DNA from 3 places in the Streptomyces sp. NPDC087859 genome. Region 3 is predicted to be linked to each of the others. Evidence: predicted binding sites of a transcription regulator. Region 3 holds the regulator's gene; each other region holds the start of a gene.
What was found. Region 3 encodes HrcA, which represses chaperone genes, less so after heat shock. Its sites were predicted from a motif close to TTNGCACTCNGNNNNNCNGAGTGCNAA; they were not measured.

Region 1: groES (co-chaperone GroES) is a predicted target of HrcA. The motif match lies at 2,989-3,015, and genes of this name have one in related genera.
Region 2: groL (chaperonin GroEL) is a predicted target of HrcA. The motif match lies at 2,967-2,993, and genes of this name have one in related genera.

What each region holds. Positions count from the first base shown of each region.
Region 1 is NZ_JBIUUU010000001.1:551,791-557,151, reverse strand. It holds gene ACIOHP_RS02545 (methyltransferase domain-containing protein) at 1-1,153, opposite strand, end outside; gene ACIOHP_RS02540 (polysaccharide deacetylase family protein) at 1,280-2,167, shown strand; gene ACIOHP_RS02535 (polysaccharide deacetylase family protein) at 2,164-2,898, shown strand; gene groES (co-chaperone GroES) at 3,160-3,468, shown strand; gene groL (chaperonin GroEL) at 3,598-5,223, shown strand; gene ACIOHP_RS02520 (ester cyclase) at 5,281-5,361, opposite strand, start outside.
Region 2 is NZ_JBIUUU010000004.1:140,073-145,433, reverse strand. It holds gene ACIOHP_RS10800 (NADH:flavin oxidoreductase) at 1-361, opposite strand, end outside; gene ACIOHP_RS10795 (class I SAM-dependent methyltransferase) at 464-1,192, shown strand; gene groL (chaperonin GroEL) at 1,218-2,840, opposite strand; gene ACIOHP_RS10785 (cold-shock protein) at 3,184-3,390, opposite strand; gene ACIOHP_RS10780 (MoaD/ThiS family protein) at 3,832-4,107, opposite strand; gene thrC (threonine synthase) at 4,138-5,361, opposite strand, start outside.
Region 3 is NZ_JBIUUU010000003.1:527,169-532,529, reverse strand. It holds gene ACIOHP_RS09825 (SpoIIE family protein phosphatase) at 1-55, shown strand, start outside; gene hemW (radical SAM family heme chaperone HemW) at 92-1,324, shown strand; gene ACIOHP_RS09815 (DUF3097 domain-containing protein) at 1,430-2,233, opposite strand; gene ACIOHP_RS09810 (MBL fold metallo-hydrolase) at 2,265-2,996, opposite strand; gene hrcA (heat-inducible transcriptional repressor HrcA) at 3,147-4,163, shown strand; gene dnaJ (molecular chaperone DnaJ) at 4,164-5,300, shown strand.

The DNA of each region.
Region 1 (5,361 bases), on a different contig from region 3:
CCCCCGCCACCCGGGTCAGGAACACGGTCGCCGACTTGCTCCCGAACGGCTTCGGAAGCACCTTCCTGCGCAGCTCCTCCGGCTCCACGGCCGACCCGCGCTTCTTCACGGTCAGGATCCCGACCTCGCGCTCGCGCAGCAGCGCCTTCAACTTCTTGACGCTGAAGGGGAGTTGGTCAGTGATCTCGTACGCCGTCGCATACGGGGTCGTGTGCAGCTCGTCGGCGGTGATGTAGGCGATGGTCGCGTCGATCAGCCCGCCCTCCAGGTCCTGGGCCACCTCGGCGACCAGGTGGGCGCGGATGACGGCGCCGTCGGGTTCGTACAAGTACCGTCCGACGGGGCGGACTTCGGGGTCGGGCAGCATGGTGTCGGGGGAGGCCCGGACGCCGGCCTCCGAGGGCAGCAGGACCGCCCGCCGCGCTCCCGGGGTTCCGTTCGGGCGGAACCACAGCACGGCTTCCTTCACATCTCCGCTGTCCGAGATCCACTCGGCCTCGGCCTCGGCGGGGATCGCCTCGTGCGGGATGCCGGGCGCGATCTTCAGCGCGCCGAGCGGGGCCTTGAGCGCGGCGGACACGGCCCAGGACAGGGGTGGGGAGTAGGCCTCGGGGTCGAAGATGCGGCCGCGCTTGGAGGAACGTCGGGCCGGGTCGACGAACACCGCGTCGTAGCCGGCCGTGTCGACCTCCGTCACATCCGCCTCGCGCACCTCGATGAGATCGGCGAGGCCGAGCGCGTCGGCGTTGGCGCGGGCCACGGCACAGGTCAGCGGGTCCCGGTCGACGGCGAGGACTCGGATACCGGCGCGGGCGAACGCGATGGCGTCCCCGCCGATGCCGCAGCACAGGTCGGCGACGGACCGCACGCCCGCCGCCCCGAAGCACTCCGCGCGGTACGTCGCCACACTCGCCCGCGTCGACTGCTCCACCCCGTTCGGCGTGAAGAACATCCGTCCCGCGTCCTCGGCCCCGAACTTCACCGCCGCCCGCTGCCGCAGCCGGGCCTGGCCGAGCGCGGCCGACACCAGCTCCGCGGGGTGCTCGCGGCGCAGCCGGGTGGCGACGGCGAGTTCGTCGGCGGGGGCGGTGTCGCGCACGGTGTCGAGGAGGGCGCGGCCCTCGGGGGTCAGGAGGGGGGCGAGGTCGTTCACCGGGACATTGTGGGCCAGTCGGTGGACGGTCCGCTTCCGGCGGCGGTGTCGGCCCGGGAGCAGGGCGGTGACCTGCGAGGATCCGGCGCCATGGGATCAGTAGTACAAAATGACAAAAGTCGGGCCATGTGCGCTTCCCGGGCCCGCGCCGGGATCGCGGTGCTCGCCGTCGCCGTCATCGCCTCGGGCTGCGCACCGGGCGAGCGCGAGGTGCGTCCGGTGCGCCCGGCGCCCGGCCAGCAGGCCCTGCACGGGGCTCCGGCCCGGGCCCTGGACTCGTACGCCACGAAGCTCCGCGCCGCGGCGAGGATCGCGAAACGCTGGGGCCTGGCCGGAGTCCCGCTGGCGCCCCCCGCGCCGCCGGTGAAGAAGCCGAGGATCACGACCCGCAAGGGCTTCGAGGTGGACGGCCACGAGGAGAAGGGCCTCCCGCCGGTCTTCACCACGATCCCGACCGAGCAGAAGATCGTCTTCCTCACCATCGACGACGGCGCCGAGAAGGACCCGGCGTTCCTGCGGATGATGAGCGAGCTGAAGATCCCGTACACCGCATTCCTGAGCAACTACCTGGTCAAGGGCGACTACGACTACTTCAAGAAGATGCAGGGCACGGGGGTCGGGCTGAACAACCACACGCTTCACCACCCCTACCTGCCGGGACTGTCCTACGCCCGCCAGAGGCACGAGATCTGCGGCATGCAGGACATCATCGAGAAGCGCTACGGCAAGCGCCCCACCCTCTTCCGCCCGCCCTTCGGCAACTACAACGAGGCCACGCTGCGCGCCGCGAAGTCCTGCGGGGTGAAGTACGCGCCGATCTGGAACGAGGAGGTCTTCGTCGACCGCTGGGACTACCGCGAGTGGGACCGGAAGATCCGCCCGGGCGACATCGTGCTGAGTCACTTCCGCGGCCGCGGCGAGTGGAAGGGCACGATGCCCGACATGATCCGGCGGTTCCTGAACAAGGTCACGGCCGAGGGGTACGCGGTGGCCCGCCTCGAGGACTACCTGTGAGTTCGCGTGGACCGGCCGCAGCGGCGCTCGCGGCGGTCGTGCTGCTCGCCGGCTGCGCCCGGTCCGCCGATCCCGTCGAACGGCTGGGCAACAGGGCGGCGCCGCGGGCGGGGTCGTACGGCGCTGCGGCGACGGAGGCCGGGGCGCGTCCGCCGTCCGTCGTGAGGCGGGCCCCCACCTCCGACAAGGTCGTCTTCCTGACCTACGACGACGGTGCCGAGAAGGACCCGCGCTTCGTCGAACTGGTCCGTGAACGGCGGCTGCCCGTCAGCATGTTCCTCACCGACAGCGTCGTCGGGCCCGGGTACGGGCACTTCGCCCGTCTCCAGTCGGTGGGCGCCTCGATCCAGAACCACACCCTCGACCACACCGCCCTGCGCGGTCTGCCGTACGCCGGCCAGCGCGCCGAGATCTGCGGCCAGCAGGACAAACTCAAGTCCCGCTTCGGGATCCGCCCCCGCCTCTTCCGCCCGCCCTACGGCACGTACGACACGACCACCCTGCGCGCCGCCGCCGACTGCGGGGTCGCGGCGGTCGTGCTGTGGCGCGCGTCGATGGGGGAGGAGCGCCTGACCTACCCGACGGGGGAGCGCCGCCTGCTCCCCGGCGACATCATCTCCGTGGCCTCGATCGGGACGACGGGGCTGACGCTGGTGGAGCGCACCGAGCGGCTGCTGGGGGAGATCCGGAGGGCGGGGTTGAGGGTGGGGCGGCTGGAGGACTACCTGTAGGGACATCCGTGGGAGGCCCGTGGGGACGCCTGTGGGGGTGCCCGGGAGGGTTCCCGTGCCGGTGTCCCCGGGCCGCCGCGCCGCAGCGAATTGGCACTCCGCTTGACCGAGTGCTAATCGCAGTCATAGTCTCGGGTCTGGCACTCCCCCCTGGAGAGTGCCAATAGCGACGGGCAGGTCCGGCACCCGCGACGACGGATCCACCTGGTCGCCACCTCAGACAGTTAACCCCGTGAGATCTCCGAAGGGGGAGGTCGGATCGTGACGACCACCAGCTCCAAGGTTGCCATCAAGCCGCTCGAGGACCGCATTGTGGTCCAGCCGCTCGACGCCGAGCAGACCACCGCCTCTGGCCTGGTCATTCCGGACACCGCCAAGGAGAAGCCCCAGGAGGGCGTCGTCCTGGCCGTGGGCCCGGGCCGCTTCGAGAACGGCGAGCGCCTGCCGCTCGACGTCAAGACCGGCGACATCGTGCTGTACAGCAAGTACGGCGGCACCGAGGTGAAGTACAACGGCGAGGAGTACCTCGTCCTCTCGGCTCGCGACGTGCTCGCGATCATCGAGAAGTAATTCACCCGCTTCCTCACCGAAGCACATTGCATGTGAGCTGCGCCCCTGGCCCCCGCGACCATTAATCAGCCGGGCGTCGGGGGCGCAGTTCGTTTCACCCACGTTTTCCGAGAGGGCTGAACCGCTCCCATGGCGAAGATCCTGAAGTTCGACGAGGACGCCCGTCGCGCCCTCGAGCGCGGCGTCAACAAGCTTGCCGACACGGTCAAGGTGACGATCGGCCCCAAGGGCCGCAACGTCGTCATCGACAAGAAGTTCGGCGCCCCCACCATCACCAACGACGGTGTCACCATCGCCCGCGAGGTCGAGCTCGACGACCCGTACGAGAACCTCGGCGCCCAGCTGGTGAAGGAGGTGGCGACCAAGACCAACGACATCGCGGGTGACGGTACGACCACCGCCACCGTGCTGGCCCAGGCGCTCGTCCGCGAGGGCCTGAAGAACGTCGCCGCGGGTGCCTCCCCGGCGCTGCTGAAGAAGGGCATCGACGCGGCCGTCGCCGCGGTCTCCGAGGAGCTCCTCGCGACCGCCCGCCCGATCGAGGACAAGGCGGACATCGCCGCCGTCGCCGCGCTGTCCGCCCAGGACACCCAGGTCGGCGAGCTCATCGCCGAGGCGATGGACAAGGTCGGCAAGGACGGTGTCATCACCGTCGAGGAGTCCAACACCTTCGGTCTGGAGCTGGACTTCACCGAGGGCATGGCCTTCGACAAGGGTTACCTGTCGCCGTACTTCGTGACGGACCAGGAGCGTATGGAGGCCGTCCTCGACGACCCGTACATCCTGATCAACCAGGGCAAGATCTCCTCGATCCAGGACCTGCTGCCGCTCCTTGAGAAGGTCATCCAGGGCGGTTCCTCCAAGCCGCTGCTGATCATCGCCGAGGACGTCGAGGGCGAGGCGCTCTCCACCCTGGTCGTCAACAAGATCCGCGGCACCTTCAACGCGGTCGCGGTCAAGGCCCCCGGCTTCGGCGACCGCCGCAAGGCGATGCTGCAGGACCTCGCGGTCCTCACCGGCGCCACGGTCATCTCCGAGGAGGTCGGCCTCAAGCTCGACCAGGCCGGTCTGGACGTGCTGGGCTCCGCCCGCCGCGTGACGATCACCAAGGACGACACCACGGTCGTCGACGGTGCCGGTGACTCCGCGGACGTCACGGGCCGCGTCGCCCAGATCAAGGCCGAGATCGAGAACACGGACTCCGACTGGGACCGCGAGAAGCTCCAGGAGCGCCTCGCGAAGCTGGCCGGCGGCGTGTGCGTGATCAAGGTCGGCGCCGCCACCGAGGTGGAGCTGAAGGAGAAGAAGCACCGTCTGGAGGACGCCATCTCCGCGACCCGCGCCGCGGTCGAGGAGGGCATCGTCTCCGGTGGTGGCTCCGCTCTGGTCCACGCCGCCAAGGTCCTCGAGGGCGGTCTGGGCAAGACCGGCGACGAGGCCACCGGTGTCGCCGTCGTGCGCCGCGCGGTCGTCGAGCCGCTGCGCTGGATCGCCGAGAACGCCGGCCTGGAGGGTTACGTCATCACCTCCAAGGTCGCCGAGCTCGACAAGGGCCAGGGCTTCAACGCCGCGACCGGCGAGTACGGCGACCTGGTCAAGGCCGGCGTCATCGACCCGGTCAAGGTCACCCGCTCCGCCCTGGAGAACGCCGCCTCCATCGCCTCCCTCCTCCTCACGACCGAGACCCTGGTCGTCGAGAAGAAGGAAGAGGAGGAGCCGGCCGCCGGTGGTCACAGCCACGGCCACTCCCACTGAGCTCACCAGCTCGTAGAAGGCCCGGCACCCGAGGTGCCGGGCCTTCGCCCTGCCGCCCTACTGCTCCAGCGCGTCCAGCGCACCCAACTGCGCCATCAGCCCGAGCCGGTCGTACTGCCACCACCCCTCGGCGATCCG
Region 2 (5,361 bases), on a different contig from region 3:
CCGCCGCGTGCACGTCCTCGGCGACCTTCGCCCAGCCGGCGAGCTGCTCCTCGCCGTGGAAGCGCGGGACGCGGTTGCTCTCCCCCGCCGAGTCGTGGCCGACGTAGGTGCCCTCGGTGACGATCAGACCGACGCCCGCGGCCGCGCGGCGCGCGTAGTACGACGCCACGTCCGCGCCCGGGATGCCGCCCGGGGAGAAGTTGCGGGTCATCGGCGCCATGACGATGCGGTTCGGGACGGTCAGGCCGTTGATCGTGGTCGGCCGCGAGAGGATCTCGGCGGCGCGGGAGGCGGGGGCAGTCACGTGGGGGCACTCCTCGGGGACGGTCCGTCCGGCACCGGTACCGGTCGGTATGTGCATGCGCATGGACATACGCATGTAGGAGTCAACCACCTCGTCCGCCACGGACATTCCGCCGGCCCTGTGATCCCGGACACGCGCCCGGCCCCCGAGAATGGCCACATGGCCAAGCCCCCGCTGCTCTCCGCGCCCGAACTGGAGGCGTCCTCCGTGGTCGCCAACAACACCATGAACCGCGAGCGCGGCCTCTCCGGGGTCAACAGCTACGCCCGCGAGCTGGGCCTGGACCCCGTGGCCCACCTCTCGGGCCGCCCCGATCCCTCCTGGCTGGACCTGTGCAGCGGCGAGGGCCGCGCCCTGCGGGAGGCGGCCGCGCGTCTGCCCGCCGACGCCGTGCTCACGGCCGTCGATCTGGTGGGGCCTCTCATACCCGTACCGGCCCCGCCCGCGCTGGAGGAGATCGTCGCCTCCGTCACGTCATGGGCACCGAGCCGGTCCTACGACCTCATCACCTGTGTCCACGGTCTGCACTACGTCGGCGACCAGCTCGGCCTCCTCACCCGCGCCGCGTCCTGGCTGACCCCCGAGGGCCTGCTGCTGGCGCACTTCGACCCCGACTCCATCCGCCGGCCGGACGGATCGGCGGCCGGACGGGCGGCCGTGTCGGCCCTGCGCGCGGCCGGGTTCCGCTACGACACCCGGCACCACCGGCTCGGCCTGCGCGGCCCACGGTCCTTCACCCTTCCGTTCCGGTACGTCGGTGCGGACCCGGCCGCCGGGCCCAACTACACCGGCCAGCCCGCCGTCGGCTCCCACTACGACCTCGACCGGCATACGGAAACGCCCGAGGGCGGCACTCCCTGCATGTGCAGGGAGTGCCGCCCTCGGTAAGGACGTTGATCAACCGTCAGGTCGATCAGAAGTCCATGTCACCGCCCGGCATGCCGCCACCGGCAGGCGCGGCGGCCTTCTCCGGCTTGTCGGCGATGACGGCCTCGGTGGTGAGGAAGAGCGCGGCGATGGACGCGGCGTTCTGCAGGGCAGAGCGCGTGACCTTCGCCGGGTCGATGATGCCTTCGGCGATCATGTCGACGTACTCACCGGTGGCCGCGTTGAGACCCCAGCCCACGGTCAGGTTGCGGACCTTCTCGACCACGACGCCGCCCTCGAGACCACCGTTGACGGCGATCTGCTTGAGCGGGGCCTCCAGGGCGAGCTTCACGGCGTTGGCGCCGGTCGCCTCGTCACCCGTCAGCTCGAGCTTCTCGAACACCGCGGAGGCCTGGAGCAGGGCCACGCCACCACCGGCGACGATGCCCTCCTCGACGGCCGCCTTGGCGTTGCGCACGGCGTCCTCGATGCGGTGCTTGCGCTCCTTGAGCTCGACCTCGGTCGCGGCACCGGCCTTGATGACGGCGACGCCACCGGCGAGCTTGGCCAGGCGCTCCTGGAGCTTCTCGCGGTCGTAGTCCGAGTCGCTGTTCTCGATCTCGGCGCGGATCTGGTTGACGCGACCGGCAACCTGGTCCGCCGAGCCCGAGCCGTCGACGATCGTCGTCTCGTCCTTGGTGATGACGACCTTGCGGGCGCGGCCCAGGAGGTCCAGGGTCGCGTTCTCCAGCTTGAGGCCGACCTCCTCGGAGATGACCTCGCCGCCCGTGAGGATGGCGATGTCGCCGAGCATGGCCTTGCGACGGTCACCGAAGCCCGGAGCCTTGACGGCGACGGACTTGAAGGTGCCGCGGATCTTGTTGACGACCAGGGTCGACAGGGCCTCGCCCTCGACGTCCTCGGCGATGATCAGCAGCGGCTTGCCCGACTGCATGACCTTCTCCAGGAGCGGGAGCAGGTCCTTGACGGAGCCGATCTTGGAGTTGGCGATGAGGATGTACGGGTCGTCGAGCGACGCCTCCATCCGCTCCATGTCGGTGGCGAAGTACGCCGAGATGTAGCCCTTGTCGAAGCGCATACCCTCGGTGAGCTCGAGCTCCAGACCGAAGGTCTGGGACTCCTCGACGGTGATGACGCCTTCCTTGCCGACCTTGTCCATCGCCTCGGCGATGAGCTCGCCGATCTGGGTGTCGGCGGCGGAGATGGAGGCCGTCGAAGCGATCTGCTCCTTGGTCTCGACATCCTTCGCCTGCTCGAGCAGGGCACCGGAGACGGCCTCGACGGCCTTCTCGATACCGCGCTTGAGAGCCATCGGGTTGGCACCGGCGGCCACGTTGCGCAGACCCTCGCGCACCAGGGCCTGGGCCAGGACGGTCGCGGTCGTCGTGCCGTCGCCGGCTACGTCGTCCGTCTTCTTCGCGACTTCCTTGACCAGCTCGGCGCCGATCTTCTCGTACGGGTCCTCGAGCTCGATCTCCTTGGCGATGGAGACACCATCGTTGGTGATCGTGGGGGCGCCCCACTTCTTCTCGAGGACGACGTTGCGACCCTTGGGGCCGAGCGTCACCTTGACGGCGTCCGCGAGCTGGTTCATGCCGCGCTCGAGGCCGCGCCGCGCCTCCTCGTCGAACGCGATGATCTTGGCCATGTGAAGTGGTCCCTCCAGGACTGGGGGTGATTCCTTCGGACCGCGCCCGCGCCCGCGACGGACGGCTCGCACACCTCGTGGTTCCTTGCCCCACCTGGCCTGCGGGCCTCACCGACCCGGTCCTTCTTGTCACTCTCACCTTCAGAGTGCTAACGCCAATGATTAGCACTCGACCCCTGCGAGTGCAAGCGCCTCTCAGGGATCGTCCAGGTCCCGCACGGGTTCCGGGCAGGTGCCGGAGGGGGTCCGGACATGCCGGAGGGCCCGTACCCATGACTCCCCATGGGGTACGAGCCCTCCGAAAAAGAACGAAGAACGACGCTGCAGTTACCCGGCGCGTGCTTCAGCCTGTCGCAAGGCGAACCATGTCCGCCTGCGGCCCCTTCTGGCCCTGCGAGATCTCGAAATCGACCCGCTGACCTTCCTCGAGGGTGCGGTAGCCGTCCATCTGAATCGCGCTGTAGTGGACGAATACATCCGCACCACCGTCGACCGCGATGAAGCCGTACCCCTTCTCCGCGTTGAACCACTTGACGGTGCCCTGAGCCATGCCTAACTCCCCTATTACTGGCCCTTGCACAGATCCACACTTCGCGGATCCGGGTCAGACCTCACCCCCCACGGATTGGGGGCGTGCGCCGGAACGCGTCGACCGCGGCTGAATGTATCTGTCCAACTGCCGTCTGCAACAGGTCAATCGGACGAGAATTCTGGACGCGAAGGGTCCGGAATGTAGTGAGAATTCGCCCGAATTCTGGGCAAGTCGGGCTCCATAAAAGGAGCAAAGTTCACAAAAGAACCACACACTTTGGCTGCTTCTCGCCGCATCCGGAGCAAGTACTCATATGCGGTTGGCATGAAGGGTGAAGCAGGTTCCCCAACTGTACCGCGCTCAACCATAGAGAATTGCCCCCTCCGCTTCTCTCACGGAGGGGGCAATTCGATGAACTCTTGGTAATCGGCCTTACCGAGGGTAACGATCGGGGCTCGGTCAGCCTCCGGCGACGGCCGGAATGATCGAGACCCCGGCCCCGTCCGGAGTCGCCGTTTCCAGGCCCTGCTCGAAGCGGACGTCGTCGTCGTTGACGTACACGTTGACGAAGCGACGCAGCTTGCCCTGGTCGTCGAGGACGCGGGCCGCGATACCGGTGTGGTTCTTCTCGAGGTCGGCGATGACCTCGGCGAGGTTCGCGCCCTCGGCGGCGACCTCGGCCTGTCCGCCGGTGTAGGTGCGCAGGATGGTGGGGATGCGGACGTTGACGCTCACGGTTGAACCTCCGGTCGGGGTTGCGGGGGCCTAGACGAGGCCGGCCTCGCGGAACGAGTCAAGGTTGGGGCGGATGGTCGCGGTGAGCCCCGTACCCGCCACCGCGTCCAGGGTCTTCAGTCCGTCGCCCGTGTTCAGCACAACGGTGGTCAGCGTCGGGTCCAGCAGGCCGTTCTCGATCAGCTTCTTGGTGACACCGACCGTCACACCGCCCGCGGTCTCCGCGAAGATGCCCTCGGTCCGCGCCAGCAGCTTGATCGCGTCCACGACCTGCTCGTCGTTGACGTCCTCCACCGCACCGCCGGTACGGCGCGCGATGTCCAGGACGTACGGCCCGTCCGCCGGGTTGCCGATGGCGAGGGACTTGGCGATGGTGTTCGGCTTCTGCGGCCGCACCACGTCGTGGCCCGCCTTGTAGGCGACGGAGACCGGCGAGCAGCCCTCGGCCTGGGCGCCGAAGATCCGGTACGGCCTGTCCTCGACGAGCCCGAGCTTGATCAGCTCCTGGAGCCCCTTGTCGATCTTCGTGAGCTGCGAGCCGGAGGCGATCGGCACGACCAGCTGGTCGGGGAGCCGCCAGCCGAGCTGCTCGCAGATCTCGTACGCCAGGGTCTTGGAGCCCTCGGCGTAGTAGGGCCGCAGGTTGACGTTGACGAAGCCCCAGCCCTCGCCGGCCGGGTCGCCGATCAGCTCGGAGCAGAAGCGGTTCACATCGTCGTAATTGCCCTCGATGCCGACGAGCTCGCCGCCGTAGATCGCGGCCATGACGATCTTGCCCTGCTCCAGGTCGTGCGGGATGAACACGCAGGAACGGAAGCCGGCGCGGGCGGCGGCGGCGCCGACGGCACCGGCCAGGTTGCCCGTGGAGGAGCAGGAGAGGGTGGTGAAGCCGAAGGCGCGCGCGGCCTCCAGGGCCTGGGCGACGACGCGGTCCTTGAAGGAGTGCGTCGGGTTGCCGGAGTCGTCCTTCACATACAGACCGCCGGTGACACCGAGTTCGCGGGCCAGGTTGTCGGCCTTGACGAGCTGGGTCCAGCCCGGGTTGATGTTGGGCTTGTCGGCCACGTCCGCGGGGACGGGCAGCAACGGCGCGTAGCGCCAGATGTTCGCGGGTCCCGCCTCGATCCGCTTGCGGAGCTCCTCGGTGTCGTAGGCCGAGAAGTCGTAGGCGATCTCGAGCGGGCCGAAACACTCCTCGCACGCGAAAACCGGGCCGAGGGGGACGCGGTGACCGCACTCGCGGCAGCTGAGCGC
Region 3 (5,361 bases):
CGGCGTAGGGCCGCCGGAGGACGATCTCGCGCTGCTGGTGCTTCAGGCGGAGTAGCCGGAGCAGTCGCCACGGTCCTGGACAATGGAGGACATGCCTTCCGCACTCCCCGACGGCGAGCCCGTCCCCGACGACGGCGCGCTCCCCGCGTCCGCACTCGCCGGGGCCGACGCCCGCCCCCTCGGGTTCTACCTGCACGTTCCGTACTGCGCGACCCGCTGCGGCTACTGCGACTTCAACACCTACACGGCGACCGAGCTGCGCGGCACGGGCGGTGTGCTGGCCTCCCGCGACAACTACGCCGACACCCTGATCGACGAGATCCGGCTGGCCCGCAAGGTCCTCGGCGACGACCCGCGCCAGGTCCGCACGGTGTTCGTCGGCGGCGGTACGCCGACCCTGCTGGCCGCGGACGACCTCGTCCGGATGCTGGCGGCGATCCGTGACGAGTTCGGGCTGGCGCCGGACGCGGAGATCACGACGGAGGCGAACCCGGAGTCCGTGGACCCGGCATATCTGGCCACCCTGCGGCAGGGCGGCTTCAACCGGATCTCCTTCGGCATGCAGAGCGCCCGGCAGCACGTGCTGAAGGTGCTCGACCGCACCCACACCCCGGGCCGCCCCGAGGCGTGCGTGGCGGAGGCCCGGGCGGCCGGGTTCTCGCACGTCAACCTGGACCTGATCTACGGCACCCCCGGTGAGTCGGACGACGACTGGCGGGCCTCCCTGGAGGCGGCGATCGGCGCGGGCCCGGACCACGTCAGCGCGTACGCGCTGATCGTCGAGGAGGGCACCCAGCTGGCCCGCCGTATCCGGCGCGGCGAGGTCCCGATGACCGACGACGACGTCCACGCGGACCGCTATCTCATCGCGGAGTCGGTGCTCTCCGAGGCGGGCTACGACTGGTACGAGGTCTCCAACTGGGCCACCTCGGAGGCGGGCCGCTGCCTCCACAACGAGCTGTACTGGCGCGGCGCCGACTGGTGGGGCGCGGGCCCCGGCGCGCACTCCCACGTGGGCGGGGTGCGCTGGTGGAACGTGAAGCATCCGGGGGCCTACGCCGGGGCGCTGGCGGCGGGCCGGTCGCCGGGGGCGGGCCGTGAGCTCCTGTCCGAGGAGGACCGACGGGTCGAGCGGATCCTGCTGGAGCTGCGGCTTCTGGAGGGGGTGCCGTTGTCGCTGCTGCGGGAGGCGGGGCTGCGGGCCTCCCGCCGGGCGTTGTCGGACGGACTTCTCCAGGAGGAGCCGTATGGCGCGGGGCGCGCGGTGCTCACCCTGCGGGGGCGGCTGCTGGCGGACGCGGTGGTGCGGGACCTGGTGGACTGAGGGGTCGTCGGGCGGCTGCGGGTTCGTCGTGGCTGGTCGCGCCCACGCGGCGGAGCCGCAAATCGATACAGCCCCGCGCCCCTTAGGTGGGTGCGGTTCGCCTTTTTACGCCGTTACGAAGTCGATCAGTTCCTCCACCCGTCCCAGCAGCTCCGGCTCCAGGTCCTTGTAGGACCCCACCCGCTTCAGGATCGCCTGCCAGACCGCGCCCGTGTTCTCCGAGGGCCAGCCCAGGGCCTGGCACACGCCCGTCTTCCAGTCCTGGCCGTGCGGCACCCGGGGCCAGCCGGCGATGCCCAGGGACGACGGTTTCACCGCCTCCCAGATGTCGATGTACGGGTGGCCGACGACGAGGGCGTGTTCGCTGGTCACCGACTGTGCGATGCGCCACTCCTTGGTGCCCGGCACCAAGTGGTCCACCAGGACGCCCAGCCGGGCGTCCGGGCCCGGCGCGAACTCCTCGACGATCGAGGGGAGGTCGTCGACGCCCTCCAGGTACTCCACGACCACGCCCTCGATGCGCAGGTCGTCGCCCCAGACCTTCTCCACCAGTTCCGCGTCGTGCCGGCCCTCGACGTAGATACGGCCGGCGCGGGCCACCCGGGCGCGGGCGCCGGGGACGGCCACCGAGCCGGATGCCGTACGGGTGGGACGCAGCGGCGCCTGACCGGTGGGACGTACGAGCGTCACCACCCGGCCCTCCAGCAGGAAGCCCCTCGGCTCCATCGGGAACACCCGGTGCTTGCCGAAGCGGTCCTCCAGGGTCACCGTGCCCGCCTCGCAGCGGATCACCGCACCGCAGAAACCGGTACCGGGTTCCTCGACCACCAGGCCGGGCTCCGCCGGGACCTCGGGGACGGGCTTCGGCTTCTTCCAGGGAGGGGTCAGGTCGGCGGAGTACTGGCGCATTCGGATGACGATAGGAGAAGCCCGCCGTCACCTAACGCGACACGCCGAAGCGGGCCGCCAGGGCGTCGCGCTGCCGTCGTACGAACGCCGCGTCCACCACCGCTCCGTGACCGGGTACGTACAAAGCGTCCTCGCCGCCCAGGTCCAGCAGTCGGTCCAGCGCCGCCGGCCAGTGCGACGGTACGGCGTCGGGGCCCGCCTGCGGTTCGCCGGACTCCTCGACCAGGTCGCCGCAGAAGACCACCTCGGGGGAGCCCGGCACCAGGACCACGAGGTCGTGGCCGGTATGGCCGGGGCCGACGTTCGCCAGCAGGACCTGGCGGCCGCCGCCGAGATCGAGGGTCCACTCGCCGGAGACATGATGGCGGGGGCGGGGCAGGGCGTCGACCGCCTCGTCGGCCAGCGCCGGGTCCAGGCCGTTGCCGATCGCGTCCGCGCGCAGCGCCTCGCGGGCCTGGTGCTGGTCGAACAGCGCGTCCATGCCCACCGGCCCGTACACCTCCGCCCCCGCGAACGCCGCCGCCCCGAAGACATGGTCGAAGTGGGGATGGGTCAGCGCGAGATGGGTCACACGATGCCCGGCGAGCGATTCGGCCTGCGCCCGCAGCCGCGCGCCCTCGCCGAGGCTCGATCCGGCGTCGATCAGCAGGGCGGTCCCCGAACCGACGACCAGCCCCGCTGTGCAGTCCCAGCCCGGCAGCCGGCACCGCCCGACCCCGGTCGCCACCCGCTCCCATCCCAGCTCTTCCCAAGTCACCGTCATACGGCGACGCTAGCCGTACGAGCGGTCGCGGCAGGACCGACCTTGCCCGGGCGGTACCCCACCGCCGTACACTGGGCCGGGGGATGCTGGCACTCGGACGGACAGAGTGCCAGGCAAGCGCAGCGGGAACGACTTCTGGAGGTGTGCGCGATGCTGAGTGAACGCAGGCTTCAGGTGCTGCGCGCCATCGTCCAGGACTACGTGGGCACCGAGGAGCCGGTCGGTTCCAAGGCCCTCACCGAGCGGCACAGCCTCGGCGTCTCCCCGGCGACGATCCGCAACGACATGGCGGCCCTGGAGGACGAGGGGTTCATCGCCCAGCCGCACACCAGCGCCGGGCGGATCCCCACGGACAAGGGCTACCGGCTGTTCGTCGACAAGCTCGCGGGCGTCAAGCCGATGACCGCGCCCGAGCGGCGCGCCATCCAGAACTTCCTCGACGGCGCCGTCGATCTCGACGACGTGGTGGCGCGGACCGTACGGCTGCTCGCGCAGCTCACACGGCAGGTCGCGGTGGTGCAGTACCCCTCGCTCACCCGGTCCACCGTGCGCCATGTCGAACTGCTCGCGCTCGCACCCGCACGCCTGATGCTCGTGCTGATCACGGACACCGGGCGGGTCGAGCAGCGGATGATCGACTGCCCGGCGCCCTTCGGCGAGACGTCCCTCGCCGATCTGCGGGCGCGGCTCAACAGCAAGGTCGCGGGTCGGCGCTTCAGCGATGTGCCGATGCTCGTCGAGGACCTCCCCGAGGGCTTCGACCTGGAGGACCGCGGCACCGTCTCGACCGTGCTCTCCACCCTTCTGGAGACACTCGTCGAGGAGAACGAGGAGCGGTTGATGATCGGCGGAACCGCCAATCTCACCCGCTTCGGGCATGACTTCCCCCTCACTATCCGTCCGGTGCTCGAAGCCCTCGAGGAGCAGGTCGTGCTCCTCAAGTTGCTTGGTGAGGCCGGGGATTCGGGCATGACCGTACGCATCGGTCATGAGAACGCCTATGAGGGACTCAACTCCACGTCTGTCGTGTCGGTCGGCTACGGTTCGGGCGGCGAGGCAGTAGCCAAGCTCGGCGTGGTCGGACCGACCCGCATGGATTACCCGGGAACGATGGGAGCGGTACGCGCAGTGGCACGGTACGTCGGACAGATCCTGGCGGAGTCGTAAGTGGCCACGGACTACTACGCCGTTCTCGGCGTGCGCCGCGACGCGTCGCAGGAAGAGATCAAGAAGGCCTTCCGTCGGCTCGCTCGCGAGCTGCACCCGGATGTCAACCCTGATCCGAAGACCCAGGAGCGGTTCAAGGAGATCAACGCCGCTTACGAGGTGCTCTCGGACCCGCAGAAGAAGCAGGTCTACGACCTCGGCGGCGACCCTCTGTCCCAGGCGGGCGGCGGTGGCGCGGGCGGCTTCGGGGCCGGTGGGTTCGGGAACTTCTCGGACATCATGGACGCGTTCTTCGGTACGGCGTCGCAGCGGGGCCCGCGGTCGCGTACGCGGCGCGGCCAGGACGCGATGATCCGGCTGGAGATCGAGCTCGACGAGGCGGCCTTCGGCACGACGAAGGACATCCAGGTCGACACGGCGATCGTGTGCACCACCTGTAGTGGTGAGGGCGCGGCGCCGGGGACCTCCGCCCAGACGTGTGACATGTGCCGCGGGCGCGGTGAGGTGTCGCAGGTGACGCGGTCGTTCCTGGGGCAGGTCATGACGTCCCGGCCGTGTCCGCAGTGCCAGGGGTTCGGGACGGTCGTTCCGACGCCGTGCCCCGAGTGCGCGGGCGACGGTCGCGTACGGTCCCGTCGCACCCTCACGGTCAAGATTCCGGCCGGTGTCGACAACGGCACGCGGATCCAGCTCGCCGGTGAGGGTGAGGTCGGGCCCGGTGGGGGTCCCGCCGGTGACCTCTACGTCGAGATCCACGAATTGCCGCACTCGCAGTTCCAGCGGCGTGGTGACGATCTGCACTGCACGGTCACGCTCCCGATGACCGCGGCGTCTCTCGGCACCAAGGTGCCGCTGGAGACGCTGGACGGGCTGGAGGAGGTCGACATCCGGCCGGGCACGCAGTCCGGTCAGTCGATTCCGCTGCACGGGCGTGGTGTCACGCATCTGCGCGGCGGAGGGCGGGGTGACCTCATCGTCCATGTCGAGGTGCAGACGCCGAACAAGCTGGATCCGGAGCAGGAGCGGCTGCTGCGGGAGCTGGCGAAGCTGCGGGGCGAGGAGCGGCCCACGGGGCAGTTCCAGCCGGGGCAGCAGGGCTTGTTCTCGCGGTTGAAGGACGCGTTCAACGGTCGGTGAGCGGGGGCGAGGGGCTCGTCCTCAAGCGCCGGACGGGCTGGTTTTCGCCGGTCCGCGACGA